Regions from separate parts of the Lactobacillus sp. CA30L genome, predicted to be linked through region 1. Evidence: riboswitches for the same ligand, from Rfam matches in the RefSeq annotation. Region 1 holds a riboswitch; each other region holds the start of a gene.
What was found. Region 1 has a riboswitch for thiamine pyrophosphate ahead of AC2JF8_RS06450 (ATP-binding cassette domain-containing protein). Riboswitches for the same ligand answer to the same signal wherever they lie in the genome.

Region 1 (10,148 bases):
CGGCAAACTTGCAAACCAATTTTTTATCATACTGGCAACTGGGAGTTTTTATCCTAATTCAATCACTTGCTCAAACTGCTGCGCGATTTCCGGGCGCAGGTGGTGGGAAATGTAGACTAGGGTTACGCCGTCCAAATCAAGCAGGCTCTGCTCGATCTTCTGGCCATCTTTTTCATCGATGGCCGAGGTGATCTCATCGGCCAGGATGACTTGCGGGTTGCCGAGCAGCTGCCGGGCCAGCGCGATTCGCTGCTTTTGGCCACCGGAAATGTTGTTGCCGGCGTGCTTTAACACGGTGTCAAGGCCGCCCGGGCTCTCCGCTACAAACTGCTCCAGGCCGGCGCGCGCAACTGCGGCGTTCACCGCGTCAGCGCTTGCGTCGCGGCCTAAAGTAATGTTGTAGCGCAGGGTACCGTCAAAAATATAGGCTGACTGGTCGATGTAGGCAATCTGCCTGTGCAGCGACTTCAGACTGAGCTCGCGGTATTCGCTGTCGTCCCAGGTGAGCGCGCCCCGGTAGCCCGTTAATAACCCGCCAATCAGCTTCACTAAGGTTGACTTGCCGCAGCCGGACGGACCAACAATGGCCACCCGGTCGCCCTTCTTAATGGTACCCGAAACATTGTTCAAGATGGCCCGGTCGCTGCCGGGATAGCCAAATGACAGGTCGCTGAAGGCAATTTGCCGGGCCAGCGGGGCAGCCTCTTTTCCCTGGGAATCTTGCTTCTGCGTGTCGGCCAGCTTGTTGTACTTGTCAAAAATAGGCTGAACGGCCCGAATCGAAGTCAGCTGAATGCTGATGTTGGTCAAGCTGCCGAAGACGTTGCCGGCCATCGAGCCGACAATCAGAATGGCACCAATCGGAAGCTGGTGGTGGAAGGCGAGGTAGCCGGATTCAATTGTTAAAATGGTTTGGGCGCTGATGCTAATCAGGTTGACCAGTACATTGGAGAAGGACATTTTAGTTGTATAGTTAACCCGGGCCTGGCCCGCCTCGTCCGATACGGCCAGTGCCACCTTATTCAGCAATTTTTGCTGACCGAGCGTGAGCAGGTTGATAAAGCCCTCCAAAATATCGGTCATCTTAGCCGTTAACACCTCATTTTGCTGGCTCTGCTTCTGCGACAAGTTTTCTAGCTGTCTTTTAAAAATGCGGGGAAACAAAATCATCACAACGGCAAACACCAAGGTTGTTATTAATAAGAGCGCGTTATAAGAAAGCAGAACAACACTGGCAACAATGGCCAGGAGCGTGCTACTGAAGGTTTCCTGCAAACTGATAAAACCAGCTTCGTTAATTTGATTAATATCATTAGTAAACCAGGACACGTAATCGGCCTCTGTGTGGTTGTTGAAGCCCTCATATTCCTGGCGGCCAATTACCCCGGCCAGGTCCGCCCCTAATGGAGTTATCAACGGTTTTTGTGATAATAGCAGAATACCTTGAAGTGGTAAAAAAGAAGACCAAAAAAATGGCCCAACTGAATAAGTTTAGTACTGTATCAGTAATAAAACCCGCCAGATTACGCTGGGTCAGCGCGGTCAGGGCGTTACCGTTAAAAATGCTGGTGGCGGTTTGTGATACGTTCCAACCAAGATAGAGAATAGCCAAAATTATATACTTGCCGGGATTGCGTTTGACATAAGTCCAGAGTGAAAAGTTTGCGATAGTGTTTTCCATAATTCGCCTCCGCTGAATTAATTATCACAGCCAGTGACAATAATGTAATAGAGTAGTCGCCACTACTTGCTTTGTGCGTTCTGCGATAAGAATAGTGCCGGCTAACGCTAAATAATCCAGCTGCTTTTTAGTTGCTTTTAATATATTAATTATCATTTTATAATTAAGTACCTAGAAAAGCAATCGAATTATCAAAAAAAGGCCCGCAAGTTAGGGAAATTGCGGGCCTTATTTCGTATTATTATTTTTTCACTTTTTCCGGCTGCGGCGTTATAACGCTAGTCGAGCGGTTAAATAAAAGCGCTCAGCGCAGCGTGAACAGCGCGGCGTTGGTAGCGAGGAGAATAATGCCGGCCAGCAGCCAGTCGCGTGTTGTGACCGGGACGCGTACGATGACCGACCGCTGGGCACCCTCGCGAAAGCCGTGGGACTCCATGCCCTGGGCCAGGTTTTCGGCGGAATTCAGCGCAACCAGGATGGCCTTGAAGTAGAGCACCGGCGACCAGAAGCTGAGGTAGACGCCGCGCATCATGCCGGCCGTCCGAATCTGCTTGACCGCCTGCCGCATGCGGGGGATGATGTTGAGCGCTGCCAGCACGCCGTAGGCAAACTTGCTGGGGAGGCGGAAGTTCTGCTCAAAGGAGCGGGCCAGGTCCTCCGGGCTGGTGTCAATCGCCACGCAGTAAATTGTCAGCGTGTAGACGTAGATCCGGCTGGACAGGCTGAACGCGTTGTAGAGGTCGGGCCGCGGCGCAAACCAGTAGAGCGTGGCAAAGACGGTGAAGGCCGCAATCAGCGGGACGAGCAGCGTTAATAGGAGCTGGCACAGCGTAATGCGCTTGTAGATAAGGTAGAATAGGGCAAAAACAATGACCAGCAGGTTGGTAGACAGGCTCGACTTGAGCGAGATTTCGATGGAAATAATCAGTGCCAGGACAAATTTAAAACTAGGATTCAATGGTTGTACCTCACTTGTCTACGTAGGTTAAACGGCGGTTTTTGAAGACCAGGTGGTAGTCGCACCAGTCTGCTAGGCCGGCGAGCTCGTGGCTGATGATCAGCAGGGTCTGTCCCCGCTGCTTCTGGCTCTCCTTAAGCCAGGTCATGACCTGGCGGGCGGATTCGTGGTCGAGTCCGCTCAGCGGCTCGTCGATCAGCAAGACGTCCAGGTCCGCAATCAGCATTAACAGGATCTGTAGTTTCTTCTGCTGGCCCCCGGACAGGGAGTAGACAACGTGGTCGAGCAGCGCGTCGAGCTCCAGGTCGGCCAGGGCCTCTTTGATTTTTTTGTCGGTGAAGAAGCTGCCGGTCCGCTGCTTCTTGCTCAGGGCGATTTCATCCTTGACGGTAATGTTGATGAACTGGTCGCTCGCCGTCTGGAAGATCTGCCCGACGCGGCGCAGGTAGGTGCGGGCGGTCTGCCGCCGTATCTCCTTTTCGCGGTAGGTCAGGCTGCCGGAATACGGAATCATCTTGGTGAGCGCGCTGAAGAGCGAGGTCTTGCCGACGCCATTGGCGCCCGTGATCAGCGTGGCCTTGCCCCGCGGAATGTCCAGGTGGTCCTGGTCAAGCAGCAGCCGGTTCTGCGTGACCTGTGTCCTCTTCAGGGCAAAGCAGGGGTTTTCGCCCGCCTGCGGCAGCGCGAACGTGTACACGTCGCCATGGTGGTCGTTTTCCGCCAGCAACTGGTTCATGGCGCTATCATCCAGACGGATCACGGACTTGCCGGCGAACTTGAACAGGCAGTCGCAGACGCCCGCATAGCCGCTCAAAACGTGGTCGCTGAGGATGATGGTCTTGCCCTGGTCGCGCAGACGGGCGAGCTTGGCAATCAGAAACGTCCGTGCCTGGGGGTCACAGCTTGCGAAGGGCTCGTCGAGCAGAAACAGGTCGGTGTTCATCGCCACCAAAACAGCCAGTGCGACGCGCTGCTGCTCGCCGCCGGACATCGTGTTGATTTTCTGGTCGAGCAGGTGGTCAATCTGGGCAAACTGCACGGCTTCGTTCAGCCGCTCCTTGTAATGCGCGCGGTCCACCTGCAGGTTCTCGAGCGCGAAGATGATCTCCTCGCGCGGCGTGGCCATGGTGAACTGTTCGCCGGCACTCTGGAACATCATGGCCGCCTTCAAGCCGTTCAGGTCTGTTTTTCCGCTGATTCTGCCCGCATACTTGGGGTACAGCCCCGCCAGTATCTTGAGCAAAGTAGACTTGCCGCAGCCGGTCGGTCCCACGAGCAGGGTGAACTTGCCGGTGGGGATGTGCAGGTTGACGTTGGTGAGGACCTTATCGTCTTCATCATATGAAAAAGTGAGGTTTGTGCTTGTAATCAATTTTGTTACCAAATAAAAAAAGTCATCATGGCTAAGGCCTGACGACGTAAAAAGATTAATTTTCCCTTCGCTGGCATTATCCATGGCAGGTTCAACGGGTATGTTCTCAGCCTAGCGGCACCCCGGTATTTTCAGGTTAATTATACCTAAACGTCCTTGGGTTGTCTAGCAAGCGCCGCCGCACGCCGAAAATAGGGACGGGAACAGCCAAACGCATCCCCCTGCAAAATTGCGGGCTTATCGCCGGGTTTTAGGCTATAATTAAAATTATGAAAATAAATTGCTAGTTAGAGGGTGAAGGCATGGCGGCGGTAAAATTAGAACAATATTTGACCAGTATCCTGAATTCAACTAAGGCGGATACGAATGAGGTGCGGCTGCGTCCGGGCAACCGTGATTTGGACCTGCTGGCGGTTGCCCTTGAGAACCATAACGTGGGCGTGCACCGTTACCAGACGTCGAACGCGCTGCTCCTATACGCGGCCCAGGGCAGGACCCACGTTGCGATTAACGGCCAGGACTATTTGCTTGTGGCCGGCAACATCGTCTTACTGCAGGGCAAGAGCAGCTATGAGGTGCAGCGGCAGTCGCCTGGCGACCTGCTCGTGAAGCTTGAACTCAGTGCGCAGGTGGACTTGCGGCAGCTTTTTGGCGGCAGTATGCGTCTTGAAGGGCCGGAAAAGCAGGCGGTGCAGGAGGTGGAAGACGCCTTGAGAACCAACCGCCTGCTCTACCTCAAGTGCACGCCCATGTCCGTATCGGTCCAATTGCTTAAGAAGGTCATCAACGAGTACCTCAACCAAAACCTCTTTGCCCGCAGCATTATTAGCGCGGAATTGAGCATTCTCTTTATTGCCGCCATGAGGAGCCAGAACCTGGCAACGGCGGGCAAGGTCAGCCACCAGTTTGTTGTCTCGGCGCTTGAGCAGTACATCGATGACAATTACGCCAGTATTTCCCTGGACAAGACGGCCAAGCACTTCGGCTTTAACCCCAATTACTTTTCCAGCCTGGTCAAGCAGAAGACGGGCAAGAGCTTCGTTGAACACGTTGATGAGCGGCGGATGGAAGAGGCCCGCAACTTGCTGGCGCGGCCCGATATTTCCGTTAAGGAGATCATTCGCCGGGTGGGCTACAGCGGCAAGTCCTTCTTTTATAAAAAGTTTAACGAATACTACCATGAAACGCCGGTGCAGATGCGCGCCGAACTGTTTCGTCAGGCCAACATCAACTTGAAGTAGCAAGACGGCCCCCTGGCAAAATACCATAACCCCAATTTGATGACAGAAAAAAACGATATCCCCTTCAAGGGACATCGTTTTTTGTTTTTACATTTTTTCGAGGCGCTTGATGCGGTCTTCCGTTGGGGGATGACTGTCAAACAGGTGGGTAAAGCCGTGCTTTTTGCGCAGGGGATCCTCGATGTACATTCCGGCGCTGCTTGGATCCGCCTTCTTCATCGGGCTGGCACCGTCAATCTTTTCAAGTGCGGAAATCAGCCCCTGGGGGTTGCGGGTGAGCTCGACCGACGATGCGTCGGCCAGGTATTCCCGGTTGCGGGACAAGGCCATCTGCGCCAGGCTGGCACAAATGGGGCCAAGAATGAGCACGAAGACAATCGCTACCACTTTAAAAATCATGACGAAGCTGTTGTCGCTGTCGTTATCACTATCGCGATCGCCATCGCCCCACCAGATGAAGCGGCTGGCCATGCCCGACAAGAATGAGATGACGCCGACCAGAACGGCGGCCACGGTTGACACCAGAATGTCATAGTTTCGGATGTGTGAAATCTCGTGGCCCAGAACGCCCTCGAGCTCCTCGCGGTTCATCATGTCGAGCAGGCCCTGCGTGACCGCAACGGCGGAGTGGTCGGGGTCGCGACCCGTTGCAAAGGCATTGGGACTCTTATCGGCAATAATGAAGACGCGGGGCATGGGCACCCGGCCAACGAGGGCCATGTCCTGGACAACGTGCCATAATTCGGGGTTGTCGGCCTCGGTAACTTCGCGGGCGTGGTTGAGGCTCATGACCATGTTTGCGGGGTTGGGCAGGATGATGAGCATGTAGATTACGCTGGCTGCCAGCGCGATGACAAGCCCCAACACAGGCCGGTCACTGAAGATGTAGCCCAGGCCCGCGCCGACCAGCGCCAAAATGATGGTAAACATGATCATTATGCCAACCGTCTTGCGTTTATTGCGGGCAATTTGCTGAAATAACATAAGTTTAACCTAGCGCTTAAAACTTAACCTGTGGCACTTCTTTTTCTGCTTCGCTGGTCTGCAGGTAGTCAACCTTCTTGAAGCCGTGGATGCCGGCAACAATGTTTGACGGGAAGGTCAGGAGCTTCTGGTCGTAAAGGGCAGCGGATGAGTTGTACAGCTGTCTTGAGTAGGCAATCTTGTTTTCCGTGTTGGCCAGTTCCTCCTGCAGCTTCAGGAAGTTCTGGTTGGCCTTTAGGTCGGGGTAGTTTTCGGATAAGGCGAAGATCGACTTCAGGGCGTCGGAAATCTGGTTGGACACCTTCAGGGTCTCGGCCCGCTCGCCGCTCGGGATGTTGGTCAACTGGTTGCGCAGCTGCACGACGTTTTCCAGCGTTTCCTTTTCGTGCTTGGCGTAGCCCTTGGTGGTCTCGACGAGGTTGGGGATGAGGTCGTTGCGCCGCTTTAGCTGCACGTCAATCTGGCTCCATGATTCGTCGGTGTAGACCTTGGCCTTCTGCAGGCCGTTGTAGATGGTAATGTAGATGGCAATTAATAAGACAGCGATAATGACGATTATCCAAATTAAATTCATTGTTTTTCCTCCTGGTATATATCACTCAATTATAACTGATTATACCCCTTTTGAATATAAAAAAAGCCCTGCACGGCAATCGCAAGCAAAGCTTGATAAATGGGAGCGGGCGCTTATAACAGAAGCAGCAGCCAGCCGACAATTGTTAAAATAATCAGTCCGATGAACTGCATGAGCGACCACTTTTTAAAGAATTCGCTCCTTGAGACGGTGGCGTTCTGCGTGAAGGTCTTGAGGACCAGCATGTTGGCCATTGACCCGATCGGTGAACCGAAGCCCCCGATGTTGGTGCCCAAGAACAGGGCCTGGGCGTACGGGGTGAACTTGCCGACCAGGATGGTGGCGGGCACGTTGCTGATGATCTGGCTCGAAATAATCGACGTGAAGTAGGTCGAATTCTCCGAGTTGATCATCTGGTCAATGATGGTCACAATCAGCGGGATCTGCTGGATATCGCTGATGAAGATGAAGAAACAGGTAAAGGTTAGGAGCAGGGCGTAGTCAATCTTGAGCAGGATCTGGGGGTTGATCAGGAGGGCCAGAATAAACGCTACGACCATGGGAATCGCAATGTTGATAACCTTGAAGACGCCCAAGAAGAACAGGGCAAACACGGCAGTCGTGATAACCGTGGGCCGGATGCTGATGTTGATCTGCTTGGTATCCTGCACGGGAATCTTAGTGCGGGGGATGAAGTGGAAGATGACGAAGGTGATGACCAGTGCGGCCAGCAGGTAGGGCGAAGACCAGGAGAAGAACTCGATGGCGCCGACGGAGTACTTGCTGACAAGAAAAATGTTGTGGGGGTTGCCCCAGGGCGTGAATGCGGCCCCGATGTTGGCGCCCATTCCAATCAGGGTGACCGGCAGGATCTGGGGCAAGTCGCAGCGCTTGGCGATATTCAGGTACAGGGGTATCAGTGTAAGCGCTGTTATGTCGTTGCCGAGAAACATTCCCGAAATAATTGCCAGCAGCGTGAACAGTATGTTCAGCTTGCGCATATTATCGGCAATGCTGGTCAACTTGTATGCTAAAACGTCTAGAATATGCAAATAAGCGTAAATTTGGATAATAATCAGCATCGCAGCGACGGAAAATATTGTATGCAGGTTAATATCTCCAAGCCGCGGCCTTGCAAAAAAAAGGCTGATAATCGTTACTACAGCAGTAATCTGTAAAATTTTATCGCTAAAGGTTTTTTTCAAGACGGTCATAAAATGTCCCCCTTCACAAGTTACAATCATCGTTATCACTATGTTACATTTTGAGCTTTTTTTTCATGGTTCGCAATAATTAATTTTCATTCCCCCAGATGTGGGCCCATAAACAGATATTTTGACACCTATAACTAATATATCTTATAGTTAAAAAAACATGCAAAGATTAAGGGGGTTCTCAACATGAGTAATTCTGAAACGGTGAAAATGAACATCAAGCCGGCGGCTGCGGCAAAGTTGCAGAGTAAGGTGACAGACGGGCAGGTTGTCCTGCTGGCACTCAATGATGGGTCTAACAAGTATTCAAGCGTGGGCGGCACGTGCACAATTGGTGCCAACTTCCAGTTCGTCATCCTGGCGCAGAAGGATCCAGATTTTAGCGTTAAGGTGGAAAACAATGCGGGGCTTGACCTTTACACCAGCCCCGCCGAAATGCAGTTTCTTGAGAATAGCCTGGTCGTCGATGAGAAGAACACGGCGCTGAATTTAGCCGATGATAGCGGCGTGATTGACGGTGCCGTTACGATTAACGAGCACGCAAACTTATAATGCTTGAACGCGTGGGGGGCCTTAACGGCGGCTGCGTTTTAGCCCGGTCCGCTGCAGGCAAGCCTTGCTTGAACAGGCTTGACGTGGTAAACTATATAAGATTTTCGAAAATCTGAAAGGAAGTATAGTACTATGCGTAAAGGTGAAAATTACAACACCGGTTGTGAACCGGGCCAAAGACCTAAGAACAAGAGAAACGGCAAGAAGCGTGTTGCTCACGTAGCAGCCGTTGTTGCTTTCTTGAACAAGGCCAAGGCAGACGAAAACAAGTAGTTTGTTACTAAATTAAAACTAAAAGGCGGATTGCGTAAGTAGTCCCGCCTTTTTTTCTGGCCGGATTTTGATAAAATGGGGCAAGGACAGTAGATTATGGCGTTCGTCTAAGGAGATAATTGCAAAGTGAAATTTCAGTGCAGCAGGTGCGGCTTACGCATGAATTCAGGTCATTTTAAGCAACTAGGGCTGGTCAATCCGCGTCTCACCAGCATCTGTGATTTGTGCATCCAGCGCGGCGAAGACCCGGAAGACTTTGCTAATAGCGCGGTTGAGACTTTTGCCCAGTGCCTGCTCTATACCTTTGTGGGCTCTAGCACGGCCGCGGACGGAGCAGATTTTCTGGTGGCGCAAAAAGACCTGCGCAAGCGCTACGAGGCCTTCATCCAGGACTATGACGGCAACACGCTAGCCCGTCAGCAATTGTCGCGCCGCGATTTCAACCAGGCCGTGATTGACAGCGAGAAGGGGCAAAACGACTTTGTCCCGCGGCTGGATTTGACCTTTGCCCAGAACCTGGAAAAGCTGGGTCTGGCCGTCAGCTTTCAGTTAAACGAGGTCGACTATATTGACCGCGAGCGCATCCGGGCCAAGTATAACTACCGCTGCCAGTACTGCGGCCGGCGCGGACGCAGCGTGGACCACAAGGACCCGGTCTCGCTGTCGCACAACAACAAGCTGGACAACCTGATTCTGTCGTGCCAAGAGTGCAACCGGATCAAGTCCAACATGCCCTACGAATTGTTCGTCAGGCTCAACGACGAAATTCCCCAGGTCAACCGGAAGCTGGTGAAGTATGAGAATGCGCTGGCGACGCTCAGGGGCGAGTTCGACCACCACCGGCGGGCCCTGGCGGCTAAGATGCACCTGAAGGGCGTGGTCAATGATCCCGAGCTTGACCGGCTGCGCAAACAGAACAAGAAGCTGCAGGATGCCATCGATAGCTTGGAGAGCGACTACGGCGCGCTGCGGAGCGTACGCGAGCAGCACTTCATGACCGGCTGGAAGCTGGACCAGGTCGACGGGCAGGATGATATTGTTTAGATCTGTGCGCCCACGCTAATAGTTGTGCTAACAAGAGCTGGTATTGTAACCTGTTTTGCGCGTCAATGAGTTTATAATGGAGGCAAGATAAAAAGGAGATTCATAATGAAACCGAGCACCTCAAGCAAAAAATTTACCAAATGGGGCGTCGGATTGACCGCATCTGCGCTGATCCTAGCCGGCGTGAGCGGGGCGGCGGTTGCTACCCAAGCCGCCGCAACCCAGCCGGCAACTAGCAGTACGGGCAGTGGCCTG
Region 2 (10,148 bases), on a different contig from region 1:
ACCTGTCAGAAGCAGACATAGCGGATGCCTTTGATTACCATTATCACTTGCGCCACGTTGATGAGATTTTCCATCAGGTGGGCTTGGAATAGAAATATTTAAAAGCCGTTCACCTTGTGGGTGGGCGGCTTTTGTATAGTTGAAAGCTAGCTTAATAAAGAGTTATTGGATACTATGAGCACACGAATGTGATATGGTTAACATATATTAAGTCGAGGTTTTAAATTATGATAGTAAATAAAGATACGCATTATGATGCTAGTTATGACGTGGTTGTCTTAGGCTTTGGGGGTGCCGGAGCAACAGCTGCTCGCTTTGCTGCAGATAACGGGGCGAAGGTGTTGCTAGTGGATTCTGCGCCAGAGGGTCATGAAGGCGGCAACACCAGGTATGCGGCAGAACTGGTTGGCTACAGCAGCAGTGAAGCAGGTTACCGTTCGTATTACGAACATTTGGCACAACAATTCAAGATTGATCCAGAAATTGAAGACACGGTTGTTCACGGCATCACGCACATGAAAGAATACTTTAAAAAGTATCTCGGTGTTGACCAGCCGGTCAGCTACAAGACAATCCTGGGCTTGCCAGATGATGCGGTCATTGCGGATCATCCTAATCTGCTTGGTGCCGAGAGCTACGACATGATTACGCTAAAGCCGGGAATTTTTAATGCTGCCTTGTGGAATGTGTTGCGCCAGAATGTGCTTGACCGCAGCGACCAGATAGACGTTTGGTATTCTTCACCCGTTGTTCATCTTTTGCAAACCCCTAATCGCAAGGTCGTTGGGGCACAAATTGAACGGGATCATATGCTAATAAACGTTTTTGCTAAAAATGGTGTTGTCTTGACAACAGGGGGAATCGAAAACAACCCCCAGATGATTCAGGACTACATTGGCTCACATAAATTGGTTCCGCTTGGTACACTGTACAACAAGGGCAAGGGCATTGATTTAGCCCACGAAGCCGGTGCCGACATGTGGCACATGTCGATGTATGCTGCCGGCGGAATGCAGCAGAGCTTTGCCTTCTATGAACCGGGTATGAAGCGTGCACCGTTTTACATGGGCAATCCGGTTTTTAACACGGGAAGCATTTTTACCGTTGGAGACGATGGCACCCGCTACTTCAAGGAAGATCAGGCGGCCCGCGAAGGTTATGTCGAAAACCACGGTTCCTGGTATAAGCCGCTCAATCCGCTTCATCCTTACCTTGTTTTTGACCAAAAGAAGTACGATGAGATTAGCGAGATTGATGCCTTTCCTGACAACAAGGCGCTAAATTCTGTGATTAAGGCCGCTACAATCAGTGAACTAGCAGAAAAAATCGACGTCTCAGTAGAAAAGTTGCAGGGTACAATTGATGAATTTAATTTCTTTGCAGAAAAGAAGCATGACTATGCCTTCCACCGCGCCCCAGAAACGCTGAGTGCATTTTCTGAATCAGGCCCGTACTATGCGGTCCCACTGGTGCAGACAATTGGCTGGTCGGAAGCCGGTCCAAGAAGAAATGCCCACGCTGAAATTCTCAACCCGGAACACCAGCTAATTCCACATCTGTATGGTGCCGGTGAGCTTGGCAGCAACATGTGCAACTTGTACCAGGGTGGGTCAGACCTGGCTGATTGTCTGATTTTCGGCAAAATTGCCGGGCAAAACGCGGCACACCCCAAAGATGATGCTGAAGAGATAGATCCATCTGGGAATGATCGCAGCGAGACGGCTAAAACGCCCAACTTAGGATCAGATATTAAAAAAGAAGACTACGCCACTACACCTAATCAGTATATTGGTAAGTCTGACAAGGGTATCGGGGACGAGATCGTTGTCAGGGTGACAGTCGACGAAAAGCAAAACATTAAAAAAGTTGAAGTCTTAAAGCAGGCTGAGTCTGATGATTATGGCCAAAAGGCCATTAATGAGATTCCGAAGAAAATGGTTGAAGAAAATACGGTTGACGTTGATGCCGTTTCAGGCGCTTCCAATACGACGCGCGGCTTAAAGGACGCGGTCAGGGATGCGCTGAATAAGATTGAATAGTGTTAAATGAAAAACAGATCACGGTGATCTGTTTTTTGCTTGCCTCAAATAACTTTTGCACTGCTTTTTCTACAAGATAATTGACCGCTTGGACGTCTAGGATGACCGCTTGGGAAAATAGGCTGGCTTTTATGAAAAAATTAGCGTTTAATAAAAGCAATTAATTAAAAGGCAGGTGAGAATCTTGAAAGTCAAAATTGAGCTTGACCCTGATTTGGATGAAGCGGTCGTGTCGATCCATGCCCCGGAATTATCGCCGGAAGTAGAACGAATCTACCGGCAGCTGCAGGAAGTGAGTACGCGACCAGATCAGCTCGAGTGTTATAAAGATGATATGACATATTATTTAAATTTAAATAATATTTTATTTTTTGAAACGGAAGACAGGCAGGTAATTGCCCATACGCAGCGCGAGTCGTTTGTGGTTAATTACAAGCTGTACGAGTTAGAAAATTTGCTCAGCAGCCAGTTTATGCGCGTGTCCAAGTCGACTATTTTGAACTTAAAGCAAATTTACGCCTTGACGCGGTCTATTTCAAACTGCCAGGTGCATTTTCAAGATTCATACAAGACTGTTTATGTTTCACGGCGGTATTATCATAGTTTAAGTGATCGATTAAATGAGAGAGGGTCATCATAATGAAAAAGCAGAAAATCAAGGAGATGCTATGGGGCATCGGTTTAGTTGCGGCAGCGGTCTTTTTGGTACTGAATCAGCTGCACGTTTTGTCATTTAACTTAGGAGTGGGAACAATTGTCTGGACCATTATTTTTGGGGCAACGCTCATTAACAGCATTGCGGGCAGAAATATTTTTGGCATGGTCTTCTCAAGCGCATTTTTGTTAATTGTGTATGCAGGTCCCTTGCACATTACCAGGATTGTGCCGTGGACGCTGCTGCTGGCAGCCTGCCTGGTTTATGCGGGGCTGTGCCTGATTTTTTCAAAAAGATGGCACCGCGGGACCACGTACTTCATTAACCATAAAATGAATCATCACTGGGAGGACGGCGACTTTGAGACTAAGGACCAGACTAAGGACCGCTTTACGGCTGGCGCTAAAACCGAGGATGAGCGCAACGTCGTAATCAACCAGAAGCTGTCGGACGTTTCCCGCTACGTGCGCTCGCAAAATCTGGAGAGCGTCACGATCAATTCCACGATGGGCGAGGTGGCCGTCTACCTTGACTCAGCAAAAGCTGCGGGCGATACCGTCACGGTCACCGTCAATGCGTCGATGGGCGAGGTTGCGCTTTACCTACCGCTGTCCTGGCGGCTTGAGGACCATCTGTCTGCCGTCTTTGGCGACGTGGAAATCAACGGCGAGTCTAGAGGAGATGGCCCAACCGTGATTTTGCAGGGTACAAGCAAATTCGGTGAGGTTTCCGTTAATTACGTTTAGTTTAAGTAAAAATAGGTGGGGCACAACTAATTTTGGTAGGACATTATTATGGATGACGAATTTCTGGAAGAGATAGCAAAAAAGCGAATGATCAGCCGGATGCTGGCGAAAATTACCCTGGCATTCGCATCCGGGGCAAAATTCTGACCTGCTGCTTTGCCTTCGAAAACCATCCACGCAAGTTGAAACTGGGCTGGAGGGGTGCTGCTAATCCCACCACTGGCAAGGCGGACCTATCGCCGTCTTGGGTTCGCTCCTTGCCCGGTCTACGAAACGTTCTTGAAAAAGTTGAATTGGCAGTTGCCTAATCAAAGCTATCAAAAATAAGGACCCGGTTTCGAAACAGAAACCGGGTCTTTTGGCGTAAGTGTATTTAAGAATTAAAAGTTAATTAGTTATCCCACGGTGCATCAAGCATTGCTTTGACCGTCTTTTCAACGTTGGGACTGCGGGCAATCAGCGAAATGACCGAAGCGCCAGCCGCACCCGTCTCGGCAATTGCCCCAAGGCTGTCTGTGGTAATGCCGCCGATGGCCACAACCGGCCGTTTGCTTTGTTCAACCAATCCGCTGAGGCCCGCAAGGCCAATCTCGGGGTCCGCGTCGTCCTTTGACTGGGTGGCAAAAATGGGACCACTGCCGTAGTAGTCGATGCCCGCGATCAGATCGCCTTGCATGATTTCATCCGGGGTGGAGCAGGAGTAGCCGACGATCATCTGGCCGTCAACCGCTGCCACGACTTGTTCGATGGCTTCATCGCTCTGCCCGACGTGGATGCCCTCGGCGTGGGTATTCAATGCCAACTCCACGTCATCGTCAATGAAGAAGGGCACGTGGTATTCTTGGCAGAGGCGGTGCAGCTGCTTGGCCATGGCCAGGCGGTTTTCAGGACGCAGCGTGGATTTAGGACCCTTGTCGCGAAACTGGAATGCGGTGATGCCAGCCTTTAGTGCTTCTTCAACCAGCCCGGGCAGCGTTTTGCCTGCCGGCACGTCCTGGGAGCCGCAGATGAAGTAGGCGTGTAAAATATTGGGGTTAAATTGGGACATGATTTCTCCTTTGCTATTTTGCCCAGTGGTTGAGCGGACCGTGGCCGTGACCAACCTGAATGGTCTGGGCAATTGTCTTGGTGACGTATTTTTTGGCGCTTTTAATCGCGTCGGTCAGGCTGTGGCCCAGGGCAAGCTGGGCCGTGATGGCGGAAGCCATGGTGTCGCCAGTGCCGTGTGTACGCTTGGTGTGCGTGCGCGGGCTGCTGGTCCAAAAACTAGAACCGTCTGCAAGGAGGGTGTAGTCTTTGACCAGCTCGCCTGGCAAGTGGCCGCCCTTAATCAGCACATTTTTGACGCCCAGTGCTTGCAGGGCGTGCGCCAATTCGGGGTACTGGTCCGTATTTGCAGCCCTGATGCCGGTTAAGGCTTCTGCTTCTGGCAGGTTGGGCGTGACCAGGTCGGCGAGGGGCAGCAGCTCCTTTTTGACGGTTGCAACAGCGTCTGCCGCCAGTAGCGGTGCGCCACCCTTGGCCACCATCACGGGGTCGATGGTGATGGGACCGAGGTCGTATCTTTGCAGGTTGAGCGCAACCCGGTGGACGTGGGCCGCGTCGCCCAGCATGCCGGTCTTGCAGGCTCGAATGCGGAAGTCGGCGGCCAGGGAAGCAAATTGCGCATCCACCAGGTCGAGCGGCATCAAAAAGGAGTCCTGCACGTCCAGCGTGTTTTGCGCGGTCACGGCAACCACGACGGCGGTGCCAAAAACGCCCTGCATCTGGAAGGTTTTCAGGTCAGCCATGATCCCTGCCCCGCCACCGGAATCGGTTCCTGCAATGGTGAGCACCTGCGGGAATGAGTTAATTTCTTCTTCCATGACAAGCACCCTTAATCAAAGTGCGCGATTTTTGCAATATCAGCAGGTTGAACCTGAGCCAAATAGTCCATGAGGTGCATGCCAAACGAACCTGGTCCAAGGTCAGGATTGTCCTTGACAAGCAGTTCCCCCGTGGCGGCAAAAACCAGCGCCGCCGTTTGGGCTGCTTCAAACGGATCGCTGCAGACCGCGGCAAATGCGGCCACGATGCTGGTCAGCATGTCGCCGGAGCCGACGTGGGCGGCAAAGAGCGGCGTGCCATTGTAGACGTGCACCACCCGCTTGCCGTCGCTGATTGTGTCGGTTGCACCGCTAGCGATGACCACGCAGTGGAGTTTGGCTGCCGTCTTCTTCGTGATGTGGTCAAGATCGCCGGCACCCGATCCGGCGTCGATGCCGCGCGCATCCCAGTCGAAACCACCCAAAGCGGCAATTTCACCGGCGTTGCCACGGATGATTTTTGCTGGAAAAGCCCACAACAAGTCAAGGGCAGTCTTCAACCGGTAGCGGACGGCACCAACCGCAACGGGGTCGAACACGACCGGCTTTTTGTAACGGGCGGCCAGGTCGCCGACCTTCTGCATCTGGGCGGTCTGTAATTTTGTCAGCGTGCCCAGATTAATGGCGATACTTCCCGCCATTGTGACCATTTCCTCTGCCTCGTTGACGTCCTTGCTCATGATGGGCGAGGCCCCGATGGCGTTCAGGCCATTAGCTACGTCCTGCACGGTGACAAAGTTGGCAATATTCAAAACAACGGGGTTCTGTGCACGCAACTTGGTTAAAAGCTCTAACTGCATCTGTTTCCTCCTTAAAAATAGAAGAGGTACCCAACCCTAGCTTCAGGCAAATAAAAAACTTTGGCACAACAATGCGCGCCAAAGTCTAATCGTATTTGACACGTTCCTACGCAAGAATTAGCTTACAGGTTCAAAGGGTCTGAAATCATCTTTCATCTCAGCCTAAAAGGCGCCCCTCGTGTTATCGCTTTCATTATAACTGCTTTTAGCGAGTAATACAATACATGTTTATAAAACTTATTTAAAAAAATGGACCACCGGGTAGAACTTTCCTTTGCCCTAGAAACGGGACTGGGGTAAGCTTAGGCTGTAAAAGCAGTTGCGAGGGGCGGGGCCGCAAAAGCGCTGACCCGTTGACCTTGCCGCAAAAGCAATAAACGACTAAGGAGGACAACGTGGAAAAATTTACAAATCAGCTGCACGAAGTGGCTAGCAGTTTATGGCAGAAGAGCAGGGAGCCCCCCTTTGTAAGTGCGCTTCAGAGTGACAAACTGACCGCCGCCCAGTTTCGCTTTTATTTGCTGCAGGACCGCTACTATTTGGCTGAATTTACCAAGATGCACAAGCTGATTGGGAAAAAGGCTAACAATCGGCAGCTTAGCACTTTTATGGCTGCGCGTGCGCAGGACCTAAAGGACACCGAAATAGCGGTGCGTGAGCACTTTTTTAAGGAACTGGCAATTACGCCTGCAGAAGTTGCCGCTGTTCCTGTTGCGCCCACCGCCTACAATTACGTTAACCACCTGCACATGACGCTGCATGAGGCCGGCGTTGCTCCGGCCGTCGCTGCGATTCTGCCGTGCTACTGGCTCTACCAGGAGATCGGACAGGCGGCAACGGCGGGCTCGCCCGTACGCATCTATCAGGAATGGATCGACACGTATGACGGAGACTGGTACGGCGTGAACGTTGTAAAAATCCTGGAACTAACCAATATCCTGGCCCAACGTGCTTCTGCAGAGGAGCAGGAGCAGATGAGAAACGCCTTTGTCCGCAGCAGCTACTACGAACTGCAATTCTGGCAGATGGCGTATGAACAGCAACAATGGGAATAAAGGCTTGTGACATAGTGGATGCGTACCAGCGCTTGTTTTTGGGACATTAAATTAGCGTAAAAGAAAAAGGGCTGAGTTTTAACTTCATCCACTTTGAGGGATGAACAAGCTAATTCAGCTCTTTTGCAATTATTATGCGCTTGTGCTTTTAGATCTGGGCCAGGGCCTGGTCGATTGGCGTGCTTCCCGCGTGCATCGGGATTGCCTTGCCGATTGTATTGTCATGCTCCAAGATGGCGGCTAGAACGTGGGCCACATCGGTAATGGAGTTGGCGCCGGCTTCTTTCGTATTGAGGGCGATCGTGCCACTGGCCGGCGTTTCCGTGAGACTGCCCGGCTGCAGAATCGTGTAGGATAATTTCGTTTGGTTCATCAGCCAGTTATCGGCAAGGTACTTGCCCAGGTAGTATTCGCGCAAGGACGTTTTTTCCCACGAGGCAGGATTCAGGGAGCCGTAGCCGCTAAGCATGATGAAGCGACTGATGTTGTTCTTTTGGGCCGCCTGCATTGTCTTGATTGCGCCGTAAGCATCAATTTCTAAAACATCGCTGCCGCGTGATCCGGCCACAAAGTAGATTGCGTCTTGCTGGCCAATTTTGGCCGCAATTTCACCGGCGGCGGAGTGCAGGTCGAGTGGCACCTGCGTTAATTTTAACCCCTCAAGGGAATCGAAGTGGCGCGCGCCCGCACTGACCTGGTGGCCCTGCTTAACTAATTCCTGGCACAGCTTTTGGCCCACCCGGCCGCTGGCTCCAACTACAAAAACTTTCATAAACTCTCCTTTGACGACTGACAAGGTGTCCAGTACGTATTTATATTATAACAGGCTGAAGCCGGCCCACTAGTTTTAACGTTTGGCTAGCAGCAAGCAAAAAGCAGAATGTGGCTGATCTTCAAGTCGCCCGCGTTCTGCTGGTTGCTATCGTATTTGTCTGGCTACGCGCTGATGCGCTTTTCATGCCAATCCAAAATCATCTTGATAATGGCATTGGCAACGTTGAGGTTCTTAAGCAGGGGCCCGTGGGAATAGGTTCCGATGAAGTTGCGATAGCGCAGGCCCTCAACGTGGTCCTGCGGGTTGTTGCCGTAGCCCTCTATCATTTTGCCAAGGGGGTGGAGCTTGTTTTGATCGTCAAAATAAGTCTGCCCCGAGTGGTTCTCAAAGGCTGCGACCTCGCCCCACTCGCTCATGTAGCGCGTGTCGCCAATCATGCGCTTGTCCGCCTTAAAAATCGTGTGGAAGGGCAGGATGTCAAGTCCCTTGATTGTGACGCCCGCGCTCGTCTTGTAGTAAGTTCCGACCAGCTGGTAGCCGCCGCAAACGCCGAGCATGGGGCAGCCCGCGTTAAGGTAGGCGGTCAGGGTTTCCTTGTGACGGGGCAGGTCCTTAGCCACCACGGTCTGTTCGAAGTCTTGGCCGCCGCCGAAGAAGACGAAGTCATAGTCAAACGCGTTGAATTCAGCGCCCAGGGAGATATTATCCACGCGCGTCTCATAGTCCTGCTTCTGCATTAAAAACTGGATAATTTTGACGTCGCCGGAATCACCGTACGTGTTCATCAAATCTTCGTATAAGTACGCAATTTTAATCATTTTGTCAGCCATCATGCACCTACCTTTATCTTGTTAAAGTATATCTTAACGGTGGCCCGGGGGCAAAGAGAAATCACTCCGTATCCTGCTGGGCGGCGAAGTGGTTGATGGGGCCATACTGTGAACCGACCTCAATGGGGTGGGCGATGGCCTCATAGGTAAAATTCTTGGCGATGCTAATGCTGTCCACCACGGACGTGCCCTTGGCCAGTTCGGCTGCGATGACGGCCGACAGGGTATCGCCCGTGCCGTTGATCCGGTTCGTGTTGATGTAGGGCTTGGTGAATTCGTGGAACTGGCCGTTTGCGGTCAGCAGCACGTCGGTTACCTGCTTTTGGTGCACGTTATCGTGGCGCCCCTTCATCAGCACGTTTTTGGCACCCCGTGCCTGCAATTTCTGGGCCCCAGCGTGAATTTCAGCCTGCGAATTTAACCCTAGCCCCGTTAGTTTTTGCTGCTCGTAAAAGTTGGGCGTGATGACATCAGCCAGGGGCAGGAGCTCATCCAAGAAGGTCTGGTAGGCGTCGTCGTCCAGCAGCGTGTTGCCGTGCTTGGTCATAATCACGGGGTCCAGCACAATTTTGCCCATGTCGTACTTGCGCAGGTTGGCGGCAACGCAGGTAATCACGTCCTTGGTGGCCAGCATGCCGGTCTTCAGTGCACTGATTTTAAAGTCGGCGTTAAGCACGTCAAACTGCTTTTGAATGAAGTCAACGGGCATGACCTCCTGGGCGTAGATGCCGGTCGTATTGCCCGCAACTGCTGCGGTCATTAGCCCCATGCCATAGACCTTGCGGGCGTAAAACGAGTGCAGGTCCGCGGTCATCCCGGCACTGCCATCGCTGTCGTTGCCTGCAATTGTCAGGGCAATGATTTCTTTGCTCATTTTGTTATGTTCCTCCCTTTAATGTCTATTTTATCCTCCAGTATAACTTAACATAGGGACAATGATATAATTATTTCTTGTAAAAGCGCAGTGAGATAGTAAAATTATAATGAACCGCTTTCTTGAGAAAGGACACGTTATGGCGAAAAGTTACATTATGGCAATTGATGAGGGAACTACTTCCACCCGGGCAATGATTATTGACCACGAGGGGCATAAGGTTGCCTCGGCGCAGCGGGAGTTTCCCCAATACTTTCCGCAGCCAGGGTGGGTCGAGCATAAGGCCGAGGAAATTTGGCATGCTGTCCAGACCACCATTGCCAATGCAATCATTAATTCAGGAATCCGGCCGGAGCAGATCAAGGGCATCGGCATCACCAACCAGCGGGAAACCACCGTCATTTGGGATAGGAAAACGGGCAAGCCGGTTTATAACGCGATTGTCTGGCAGTCGCGGCAGACAACGGAGCTCGCCGAGGGGCTCAAAAAAGCCGGCTACAGCAACATGA
Region 3 (10,148 bases), on a different contig from region 1:
TTCTTTCTAGAATTGATTGGGTTAATTACATTCTATCAGAGAAGTCCAATGGACTTTTTTATTTTTTAATCAGCGCAAGTGTTCAACTTCATTTTACAATTTACCCCATTATTAACCTCCAATAATGTAGTATATCCAATATTGTGATATGTATTGAATTAAAAGTCAATATTTTTTTAATTTAATTATTATAAATAAAAAATATTGGTACAGGCAAGGCAAAGTTAAACAAAATAGATTAAAGCTCTAACTCTTCTTCTTTCCCTTGTCCTCTTTTATATTGTTTATATATTGTTGTCAATTATAGTTGAGAAAGTGGTTGTGATGTCGTATGCTTCTCAATATTCTTTTCAATTTCCTTCTCTTCGATAAAATTTACCATGCGATCGGCAGCCTTAGTGGTATTCGATAGAATTTTCGATTGCACTTCTGGATCTAATTGATCAAGCTTTTTTCCGTTGTCTGTCCAGCCAGCAATGTAATCTACGGTGTAATCTCGAGTATCAATGCCATAGTTTTTGGCCTTTGTGCTGCGCGTGTACCTGCAAGTTTGGCCCCATGCCCGAAATTCCATTTTGATACGCCCAGTCCTTGAGGTCGGTCATATCATTTGAAAAGTAATAATCTGCAGCGTAAGATGTGAACTTCTAAAATAAGGCCGCAGAATTCAGCCATAATAAAACCCCGAAATCGTCTAAATTTCGAGGTTGATATTATTCTTCGCCGTTTTAAATTGCTTTAACCTATTCTGCTGCTTCTTTTTCTAAGGCCTTAGCCTCATACAGCTTCTCGTACAAGTCCACCATCTCACCGGCCAAATCCCTAAACGTGATTGCATTCATCAGGTGGTCCTGGGAGTGGACAACCAGCAAGGTTACCGTGGTGTGGTCACCCTGGGCCTCCTTGGTCAGCATCCCGGTCTGGGAGTTATGTGCCTCGGTCAGCGACTCATCCGCCTCCTTGAGCTTGGCCCGGGCACCCGCAATATCGCCGGCCTTTGCACAGCGGATTGCTTCAAAGGCGAGGCTCTTGGCGTTGCCGCCATTGGCAATCAACCCCATCGCGGCCATCAAAGTTTCTTGTTCTTTTTCTTCGGATACTTCTTTTTCAGCCATTTCTCTACCTCGCCTTAGCCGTTAATCAGGTCTTCAGCCTGCTTTAAGACCTTCTTGCCGTCCATCAAGCCGTAAGCACGCATGTCAATTACGCCCAGCGGAATATCCTTGCCATCCTTGCCCTGGCCTTTGACCTTTTTCTTAAAGTCATTTTCCATGTAGCGCACCTGCGGCCCCAACAAAACGCAGTCCAAATCGTCCTGCTCAATGTGGCTATCTGCTTCGGCTGCGGGAACGGCGAAAATATTGGCGTCGATGCCCTCTTCTTCGGCCGCTTTTTGCATCTTGGTAACCAGTAATGAAGTGCTCATGCCAGCGCTGCAATTCAGCATAATTGTTAGTTTTGCCATTGTAATCTACTCCTCTAAAAATTATAACAACGTTTTATATTATTATAACACTTATTGCGGTAGCGCTTTCCATGAATGTGCTTAATTCTGTCTAGACCAAAGAAAAATTGTGTTTTACGCCAAAGCAACCGGAGTGCGACCAACACACCATAGTCAAAAAAGGGCATCAGACTAACAAGCCTGGTGCCCCATCATTCACTTATAAAACGCGCCATATAGCAGGACGGCCCGCAAATCCACAACAATCGTGCCGCCCCCGTGTCTAAAACGCGTGAAGCCAAATGCCAATCATTCCTGCAATTACCAAGAACACGCCAATCAATAGCGAGGTCCACATGGCAATCGGCATGAAGCCGTTATCCGTGCCCTGGTGCAATACGCCTTTGATATAAACTACGCTGGTTACCAACTGATATATTCCGATGACAATCAGCAAAACTGAAACTATCAGGTAAAACAGGTTGCTGCCAAAAAAGTTTGCCATGTTCTAGCCCTCCTTTAAAAACAAGCGTTAAAGCGCTTTATTGATATCCGTTTTAGTATAACATAACACCCTTTATCATTAAAGAGAATTCACTAAGATGATTTTGCAAAGTTTTTTAGACGAAATGGCGTGCAAAACTGCGTAATCCTTTGCACAACTTCAGATAAAAATGCCAATCTTACCTAAAAAATAGCCCCGAAAGTTGTCTAACTTTCGGGACTCATTTCAATATTATAGTATCCTTTTTAAAATTACAATAGTTGTATTTCTGAGGGGTGACAAAAATTTTCTCAATTATGGAGGGGTTCAGACCACATGACAGAATATTATCTGAATTGAACAGGATTTGGATAATCACAAATTTAACAACCAATGCCATGAAATCCAAAATTTTGTATTTCTTAATGGTACGCTCGCTGAAAATATCCTTAACCCCATACTTAATTTTCACCTTTTGATCATAGTATGTATCATCCTCACCGGTCACCGACAAGCCCATATTTTTTAGCGCATAACGTAATCGTATTTTTGAGACAATAGCAACTTGCCTGCATCGTGCAGTGACATCAATTCCCGGTATTCTTTTCTGGTCATAGCAAGTACCGCTCACTCATAACTCTAAGTACATCACCGCTCAAAATCACCTTTATAAACACCATTATCCACTGTGGCACCAACTTTGACCAGACAACCCCCCTGCAGCTTAATACTGCAGGAGAATTCTTAAATCAAACTATTTAGCTTTTAGTCAAGCGCGTGTTCGACCAGATTTTCCTGAAACTTGACGAGCAAGCAAATGCAGCTAATTGTGAGTGCCAGGATTCCGCTACCGGAAAAAACGTTCAGGCCGATGTTCTTAACTAACTCAATCAGCGGGTTGATGACCAGCGGGCTAATGACGCCGCCGATTGAGTAGATAGCGACATACACGCCCAGTGCCATCGAGACGCTACTGTCGTCAACCACCAGCGAGATCAGGTACGGGAACTGTCCCATCGCGATGCTCATCGCGGCCCCGACCAGGAAGCTGCCAAGAAAGACGACTAGCAGTGAATGGGAGAGGCCAATCAACAGGTAGGCCAAGCCATAGAGTAAAAATGATAAAGCGATTGATGAAAACTTGAACCGCCTGCCAATTAGGCCTACAATCAGGCCGCACAGCATCCCACCGATTAGCGAAACGGTTGACGTCAGTGCAGCCTGGGAAGTGGCGCCTAGGCCTTGCTGCACGACGAACAGCGAAATGTTATTGTTCAGGACGTTGTTCAGCAACATGGTCAAAAAGGCCCACAGCGCGCAGTAAAAGACGTACTTATTCAGGTGAATCTTGTGATTTTGCCCGCTTCTTGCGTCCGGATTAATGTCCCTGGGTTTCAGGGGCACTAAGAGCACGACCACAAGCAGAATGAATAATGAGAAAAGGTAGATCCAGTAATTATTGACCCATGTGCTGGCAGCTGCCAGCTGCCCACCACCCATGATGAAGATGACACCGCCAATGTTGATGAACGTGGTCGACAGGCCCATCGTCGCCTCGCGCTCTTTTTTGGGCAAAATCTGCGAAATCAGCACCTGCGTCAGGTTGGTACAGGCACCTTGACCGAGTCCAACCAGGCACGAACAAAAGATTAGGAACATGAAGGACGTGTGGAACACCAGCGGCAAGAGGCCGCCAACCGTTACCAGCAGAATTGAAGCAACGGTCAAAGTCTTCAGGTTGATTCTGGTAGCAGTCAGCTTCCCGATGATAATCCCCGCAAACATCATGAAAAGATTAGGCAGAGAAGTCAACATTTGTACGCTAGTAGCGCTCAAAGTAAATGTTCTGGCAATTGCCGCGTACGATGGCGTGATGGCCAGAGCGGCCATGCCAATCATGCTGACCGCAAGGACACCAATTCGCGTTTTGGCAACGTAAGCTTTATCAATAGTATCCATTGTAATTATTTTCCCCCTTGCATATGCTGCTAACGGCATTGCGACCGGAAAAGACAGCGTAACCGGCGGTGCTGCCCGGCGGGGTAACCGCATAGGTATCGCCAACCAGCATTCCAGCTGCGCTTACTACCTTGTCATTATAGTCCGTTAAAACCACATCGCTGCCCTGCTTAGCAAATTCTTCACTAATTGCGTAACCAATCCCTTGGGGTGCGCCCGTAACAACTGCAACTTTTCCTTCTAACAATTTGTTTATCCTACTAATTTAAACTTTTAATTGCTTCCTCAGCAGCAATCCAACCCGACACGAAGGCAAAGCCATTGGCAATACCCTCGTAGCTAGGGTAGCCGTCTGAATATAAACCATTAGCATTATTGCCGACAATATACAGATCTTTGAGCGGCGTGCCATCCTCAGTGACCGGTTGGCAGTTGCGGTCAACGTTAATGCCATCCATTGTTCCCAAGATTGCACAGTGTTCAATGATAGCGTAATACGGACCTTCATGGACTCCAAACAGTAATTCGTCCGCTGGCTTTAAAAATGTTTCATCATTGTTCTCTTCAACCGCCCGGTTATATACATCAATGTTTCTTCTCAATGATGCAAGTGGCAGATGCAGCTTCTGGGCTAACTCTTCTAGTGTCTTTGCCTTAACTACTTCTCCCGTCTTGACTGCTTCGTCAAAGTCCGCTTGAATATGCGATAACGGTCCAACAGTTGTTCTCGGGGTCTCTCCTACGTTACAAAATTGGCGCTCAAACGTGTCTTCAAGGTTAATCTCAGTCTGACTGAACGTGTCAAGCGTCTTCTGGTCAACCACAACGTAGTACTTGCCATGCACGTTGTGGGCTGCATTGCCCCACATGGCGAAGTCGTAGACCACATCCTCATTGACAAAGCGATTGGCAGTCTGGTCAAGCCAGAGAAGCGGCAGATTGGTCAAGGTCTCAACGGCACTGTCCCGCTTCAATGGGTTGATGTTCCTGCTTGGTGCGCAGCCATGAGCAAACAAAGCCGGGCTATGCCGCCAGTCTGCACCAAGCTTATGGGTCAGTCTGATGCCCGTACCGTCCGACTTGTGCTCACCCAGGTTAAGCAGCTCAGCAGCATCTGAATATCTTGATTTAAGCATTTGCTCATTACCGCAGTAGCCACCATCGGCAAAAATAACCTTTTGAGCCTTAATCCTAATGCGGTGTCCATCCTTGCCTTCAGCAATTACGGCCTTTAATCCATCTGCATAATCCAGGTCCACCGCCGCAGTTTCAAGTAAGACCTTGTTGTTAGCAGCTTCAAACTTAGCCGGCAACTTGTCCCAGTTGACTATTTTTTCGCCAAAGTTATCAAATTTGTGGTAGACAAGTGGATCGTTCATGTGGGCCTTCTGCTCACTCTGCTCTACCGTCACTGGTAGACCCATTTCTACAAGTCGACTGATGTTTGCCCCTGACCGCTTCAAGAAACGCGCCAATAATTCACCGTTGACAAAGAAATGATTATAATCGGTCAAACCAGTGAAAGCTTCCCGGTAACCGTATTTAACCTTGCGTTCCTTTTGTTCGTCCGAATTAATGGCAAAAACACCATGGGCGCCAAACTTACCGGCACCTCCAACTTTATTACCCTTTTCTAGCAATACGAATGGGACTTTTCTTTGGTATAGCTCGAAACTAGCAGAGATGCCGGATGAACCAGATCCCACAACGACAACTTGGGTTGAAATAGAATCCATGTTTATTTACTTCCTTTCTTGATTGTAATTTAACTTACAAATAAATTTTAATCTAGCTTGCTTGTAATCGCTAACACATAAAAGTTGCCGTCAATAACTTTAAGTTGTTGCCCACTTAAGGACTTTTTTTAATTGGTCAGAAACACCCGCATTTAGTGCAAGAACAACAGTGAACGCACCCTGTAGATGAGCCGGTGAGCAGCGGTAAATATTCATGCACTTGGCGGGCAAGACAAAGGATTCCGGAACCATGGCCAGCCCACCGTTATAGTTGACATTGAGGCAGGCCGCGGAAAAACTGTTAATTTGATCAATCTGCTGATAGCCCCAGCCATCACCGTTATATATCTCCAGTATTGCCCGCTGAATATTCATGATGCCTGTCGACTGCCAGTTCTGCATGTAAATTGTGCTCTTTTGAGCAAGTGCCCGTGCATTGCCGTTATACTCCTCAAGTTTGTCTCGATTCAACAAAAGATCAAAGCTAATCGTTCGCAGTGGCAAACATTCCACCTTCCTGTTGCCCGCAAAGGCCAGCTCAAAGCCGACCAGCAGGTCATAATTACCATTAATCAGCCGTCTGATGCCTGTTTCGAAATCTTCTTCGTCAAAGCTAAACTGGTAATTCTGCGGGAGCTTTGCGGCAAACACCACCGCCTCATTTTCGAAACCAGGTAGGAAGTGAATGCGCAGAAGCTGCTTGGGGTCAAAGTTAGGGTGATGCCAGATTTCGCTATACAGGTTAATTATCTCTACCGCGCGCCTGTAAAACTCTTCGCCCACCGGCGTTAGCTTTAATTCTCCTACTGAACGGTTAATCAGCTTCTGACCCAGCTCGACCTCAAGTTTTTTAATTGCGGAGCTGACTGCAGTCTCAGAAACGTAATTGCGCTTAGCGGCCGAGATAAAGCCATGCGTCTGCACCACATCAATAAAATATTTTACTGGCATTAGGTTATAGTTCATTTTTTTATCCATTTCATAATCAAATTATTGCTTTCACATTTAATATTATAAGAAAAGCGCAACAAGTCAAAGCCAAAATTAAAAAGCGCCGGTAAAGACGCGATTTTTATCCTCAACTATTGGTAATTCACTCCAAAATAAAGTAAAATGTTTAGTGATTAAAAAGGAGCATCCAAATGGCAAAACTCGAAAAGCCCGTTGTGATTGGCATTACTGGTGGTTCAGGCAGTGGTAAAACGACTATTGCGCGTAAAATCGTCGAGCAAATGCGGGAAAATGAACACGTCTTGATTATGACTCAGGATTCATACTATAAAGATAATACAGGCATCCCCATGGACGTTCGGCTGAACATCAACTACGACCACCCCGATGCGTTTGACGTCCCGCTGCTGAAAAAGCAGCTGGCCGCACTGCTGCGCTACGAACCCATTGAAATGCCTATATACGACTTTAAGGCCCACACGCGCAGCAATAAGACCCTCCACGTTGAGCCCGCCGACATCATCATTCTCGAGGGCATCCTGGTTCTGGCCAGCGCGGAAATTCGTGATTTGATGGATATTAAGGTCTATGTCGATACCGACGATGACATCCGCTTCATTAGGCGACTCGAGCGCGACATGGACGAGCGTGGCCGCTCGAGCGCGTCAGTCATTGACCAGTACCTTAGTACGGTCAAGCCCATGTACCACCAGTTCGTTGAACCGACCAAGCGCTACGCGGACATTATCGTACCCGAGGGCGGTGAAAACAACGTGGCTATCGACATGTTGACGACCAAGGTTCATTCTATTCTCGGCAAAAGCATTAAATAAAAGAAGAGTCTGGGAAAAAACTCTAATCTAACTAAAAAGGCTGACAAATCACGTTAATCAAACGTTGATTTATCGGTCTTTTTAAATTGTGAAATTTTTTAATTTAACTTCAAGGGCACTTTTTTCCCAGACTCTTTTTTACTAGTTATTTTAACTAATCATGATCAACACGAGGCTGCAAAGTCCGATCAAACAAATTAGTAATCAGCTTGGCAAAGACACCATCAAAGATAAGACATGAAAGTACAGTTGTGATAAACATGGCAATTTGCAGTTGGACGCTGTACTTACCCCAGCCATATAAGAAATAGGTCGGTATAAAACTACCAAGACTGGCAAAAAAGGCCCCTGTAAGAACACTTCGCCAAGAAAAATTACGGTAGTTTTCTTTTTTCGGAAAGAAGCCAATCTCATTGGTAGCGCCCTGAATGAAGCCCTGCAGAACCGTAATTGCCCCCCACTGACCCCCAATTGCCATTTCTACAATTGCAGCCAGGGCTTCACCAATCATTCCTGACCCTGTTGTTGGCACAAAGTACATAGCTAGCGGTCCTGCCAGCAACCAGAGGCCACAAAAGACGGTGTCGGTAAGTGGCGCATAACCTGTTGAAACTAACGCCAACTTAACTATATTAAAGGCCCAGTTAAAGCCGTAGGTGTAAACCACACCCATGATTATGCCAATCAGTGCAATCAGAATAATCGACTTGACGTTCCACTTCGATGATCTTGTAAACATAAAAAATACTCCTAACTAATCTTAAGTCAGTAGGAGTACGATCATATCTACTTCAATAACACTTCCCTAGCGCAGGTATTATCCCGTTCAGGTTCGGAGGGTATTTCTCAGCTAATGCGGCACCCCTAGTGACTCTCATTATTTTACTCTTAACAGTTTAACACATTCGACGTTATCTGTCCCGGGGACTTTTCGCCCAGGCGCTTTTTGTTCAATCTGAACCGTTTGCCCATTGCTTTTTAATGATTCTTTTCATGCGTAGCTTCATTTGCATGTCTTTTACCAAAAAGAGCGCCATTAAAACTTGCTAAAGCTGGCCAGTCTTTCTGGAGTCATGTCCCGGATAATCGCAACGGCCAAATCAACGGACGCCTTGAAGTCATGGTAGGCGCTGAAGCAGTACGGTGAATGCTCATAGCGGACCGGGATGCCAATCACGATGGTCGGTGCCCCGTTCTCGTAGTAAATCGCAGCACCGTCCTGACCGCCACCGGTCCGAACGGAGCGCGTGTATGGAATGTGGTTTTTATCGGCTAATGCGCAAGCATACTCCTGGAACTTGGGGTTCGGCAAGAAGGTCGTGTCCATGTCGCGCAGCATTGGACCGCGCTTTAAGCCGGTCTGGGAGAGCCAGTCCGGCGTGAACGTGTCATCGGCGGGACAAGACTCGAGGACAATGGCCAGGTCGGGCTTAACCGCACGGGCAGTAACATAGGCGCCACGCAGGCCCACTTCTTCCTGGCTGGAGAGTGCACCGACAACGTTAAGATTAGTCTCCTCGCCCTGCAGGTTGTCCAAGACATCGACCATGGCAGCAGCACCGAAGCGGTCGTCAAAGTCCTTGCCGAAGAACAGACCGGACTTGTCGTTATATTCGCACTTAACGTCCACAAAAATCGGACAGCCTGTATCAATTCGGTAATCATTGATAGTTTCCGCGCGTGAAGTCGAACCAACATCGATCGACATGTCGGCAACATCGGGCACGTTGTTTTTTTCGGCCGCAGTCATGAAGTGTGGCGGCTTGGTGGCAACAACGCCCGGCACGTATTCACCGTCTCTGTTCCTAATCTTGACGCGCAGAGCCGGGATATTGTACTTGACCCACCCACCGAGCGGAACAAACTTGATCATCCCGTTGGGGCGCACCGCCTGCGTAATGAAGCCAACGGCGTCTGAGTGCGCATCGAGCTGAATCACCGGCCGGCCCGCCTTGTTTTCCTTCTTGGCAGCGTACACGTTGAGCATGCCATCAACGTTGACGTCGGCGATCTCCTTGACGTTTTCGATAAACATTTTAACGAATTCTTCCTCAAAGCCCGAGGTGGCATTTGCATCCGAGAATGCTTTGAGCATTTTGATTTCTTGTTCTTTTTCCATTGTAGTGACCTTTCGCTTGAATAATATCTCCCTTCATTGTAGCAAAAACTTTAAGACCTGCGTGCGCAATTTAAGCTTATTTTCAGCAAAATCGTCAGCGTGCCCGTTAAGGGGGCCGCTTGTGCCGCCGCAAGCGCCAAGTTTATCCGAAAATCGTCATACGCAGTACCTTTTTAGCAGAAAAATGATATAATCGAGATTATTAGGAATTTTGTGTTACTTAAAATGAAGGGTAGATAAATGCCGAAGAGCGACGATATTAACAGTATTATTGATCATAAATTGTTTACTGAAGAGGACATTCACGCGCTGTGCATTAAGCTGGGCAAGCAATTGACTGCTGACTATGCAGGCAAGAAGCCGTTAGTTGTTGGTGCCCTCAAAGGGGCCATCTTCTTTCTAACCGACCTGGTGCGGGAAATGGACGTCAAGGAAGAAATTGATTTTATAGATGTTTCCAGCTACGGCGACGGTTTTGAATCGTCCGGCGAAGTCAAACTCATCTCTGACCTTGCCAGCGACGTTAAGAACCGCGACGTTCTAATCGTTGAAGACATTGTTGACACTGGACTAACCTTGAAGTACATGAAGGACCTGCTCAAAAAGCGCGGTGCCCGCAGCG

Region 2: another riboswitch for thiamine pyrophosphate. It lies ahead of thiM (hydroxyethylthiazole kinase); the one in region 1 lies ahead of AC2JF8_RS06450 (ATP-binding cassette domain-containing protein).
Region 3: another riboswitch for thiamine pyrophosphate. It lies ahead of AC2JF8_RS08900 (ECF transporter S component); the one in region 1 lies ahead of AC2JF8_RS06450 (ATP-binding cassette domain-containing protein).

What each region holds. Positions count from the first base shown of each region.
Region 1 covers NZ_JBWXGB010000004.1:206,625-216,772, reverse strand. The annotation lists gene AC2JF8_RS06465 (ABC transporter ATP-binding protein) at 49-1,416, opposite strand; gene AC2JF8_RS06460 (hypothetical protein) at 1,361-1,681, opposite strand; gene AC2JF8_RS06455 (energy-coupling factor transporter transmembrane component T family protein) at 1,986-2,639, opposite strand; gene AC2JF8_RS06450 (ATP-binding cassette domain-containing protein) at 2,650-4,011, opposite strand; TPP riboswitch at 4,057-4,146, opposite strand; gene AC2JF8_RS06445 (helix-turn-helix transcriptional regulator) at 4,314-5,252, shown strand; gene htpX (zinc metalloprotease HtpX) at 5,340-6,236, opposite strand; gene AC2JF8_RS06435 (LemA family protein) at 6,253-6,810, opposite strand; gene AC2JF8_RS06430 (SLC13 family permease) at 6,924-8,024, opposite strand; gene AC2JF8_RS06425 (iron-sulfur cluster biosynthesis family protein) at 8,211-8,576, shown strand; gene AC2JF8_RS06420 (hypothetical protein) at 8,709-8,849, shown strand; gene AC2JF8_RS06415 (HNH endonuclease) at 8,976-9,893, shown strand; gene AC2JF8_RS06410 (BspA family leucine-rich repeat surface protein) at 9,999-10,148, shown strand, end outside.
Region 2 covers NZ_JBWXGB010000003.1:190,167-200,314, forward strand. The annotation lists gene purB (adenylosuccinate lyase) at 1-92, shown strand, start outside; gene AC2JF8_RS04990 (FAD-binding protein) at 228-2,039, shown strand; gene AC2JF8_RS04995 (LytTR family DNA-binding domain-containing protein) at 2,224-2,679, shown strand; gene AC2JF8_RS05000 (LiaF transmembrane domain-containing protein) at 2,679-3,440, shown strand; gene thiE (thiamine phosphate synthase) at 3,832-4,491, opposite strand; gene thiD (bifunctional hydroxymethylpyrimidine kinase/phosphomethylpyrimidine kinase) at 4,502-5,305, opposite strand; gene thiM (hydroxyethylthiazole kinase) at 5,317-6,105, opposite strand; TPP riboswitch at 6,192-6,292, opposite strand; gene tenA (thiaminase II) at 6,501-7,160, shown strand; gene AC2JF8_RS05025 (NAD(P)H-binding protein) at 7,309-7,932, opposite strand; gene AC2JF8_RS05030 (type 1 glutamine amidotransferase) at 8,097-8,765, opposite strand; gene thiD (bifunctional hydroxymethylpyrimidine kinase/phosphomethylpyrimidine kinase) at 8,827-9,639, opposite strand; gene glpK (glycerol kinase GlpK) at 9,779-10,148, shown strand, end outside.
Region 3 covers NZ_JBWXGB010000010.1:16,101-26,248, reverse strand. The annotation lists gene AC2JF8_RS08945 (hypothetical protein) at 302-574, opposite strand; gene AC2JF8_RS08940 (PTS sugar transporter subunit IIA) at 744-1,115, opposite strand; gene AC2JF8_RS08935 (PTS sugar transporter subunit IIB) at 1,130-1,465, opposite strand; gene AC2JF8_RS08930 (hypothetical protein) at 1,728-1,949, opposite strand; gene AC2JF8_RS08925 (MFS transporter) at 2,694-3,887, opposite strand; gene AC2JF8_RS08920 (SDR family NAD(P)-dependent oxidoreductase) at 3,874-4,134, opposite strand; gene AC2JF8_RS08915 (FAD-binding protein) at 4,148-5,623, opposite strand; gene AC2JF8_RS08910 (LysR family transcriptional regulator) at 5,723-6,574, opposite strand; gene udk (uridine kinase) at 6,766-7,407, shown strand; gene AC2JF8_RS08900 (ECF transporter S component) at 7,562-8,146, opposite strand; TPP riboswitch at 8,193-8,283, opposite strand; gene AC2JF8_RS08895 (M42 family metallopeptidase) at 8,444-9,526, opposite strand; gene hpt (hypoxanthine phosphoribosyltransferase) at 9,767-10,148, shown strand, end outside.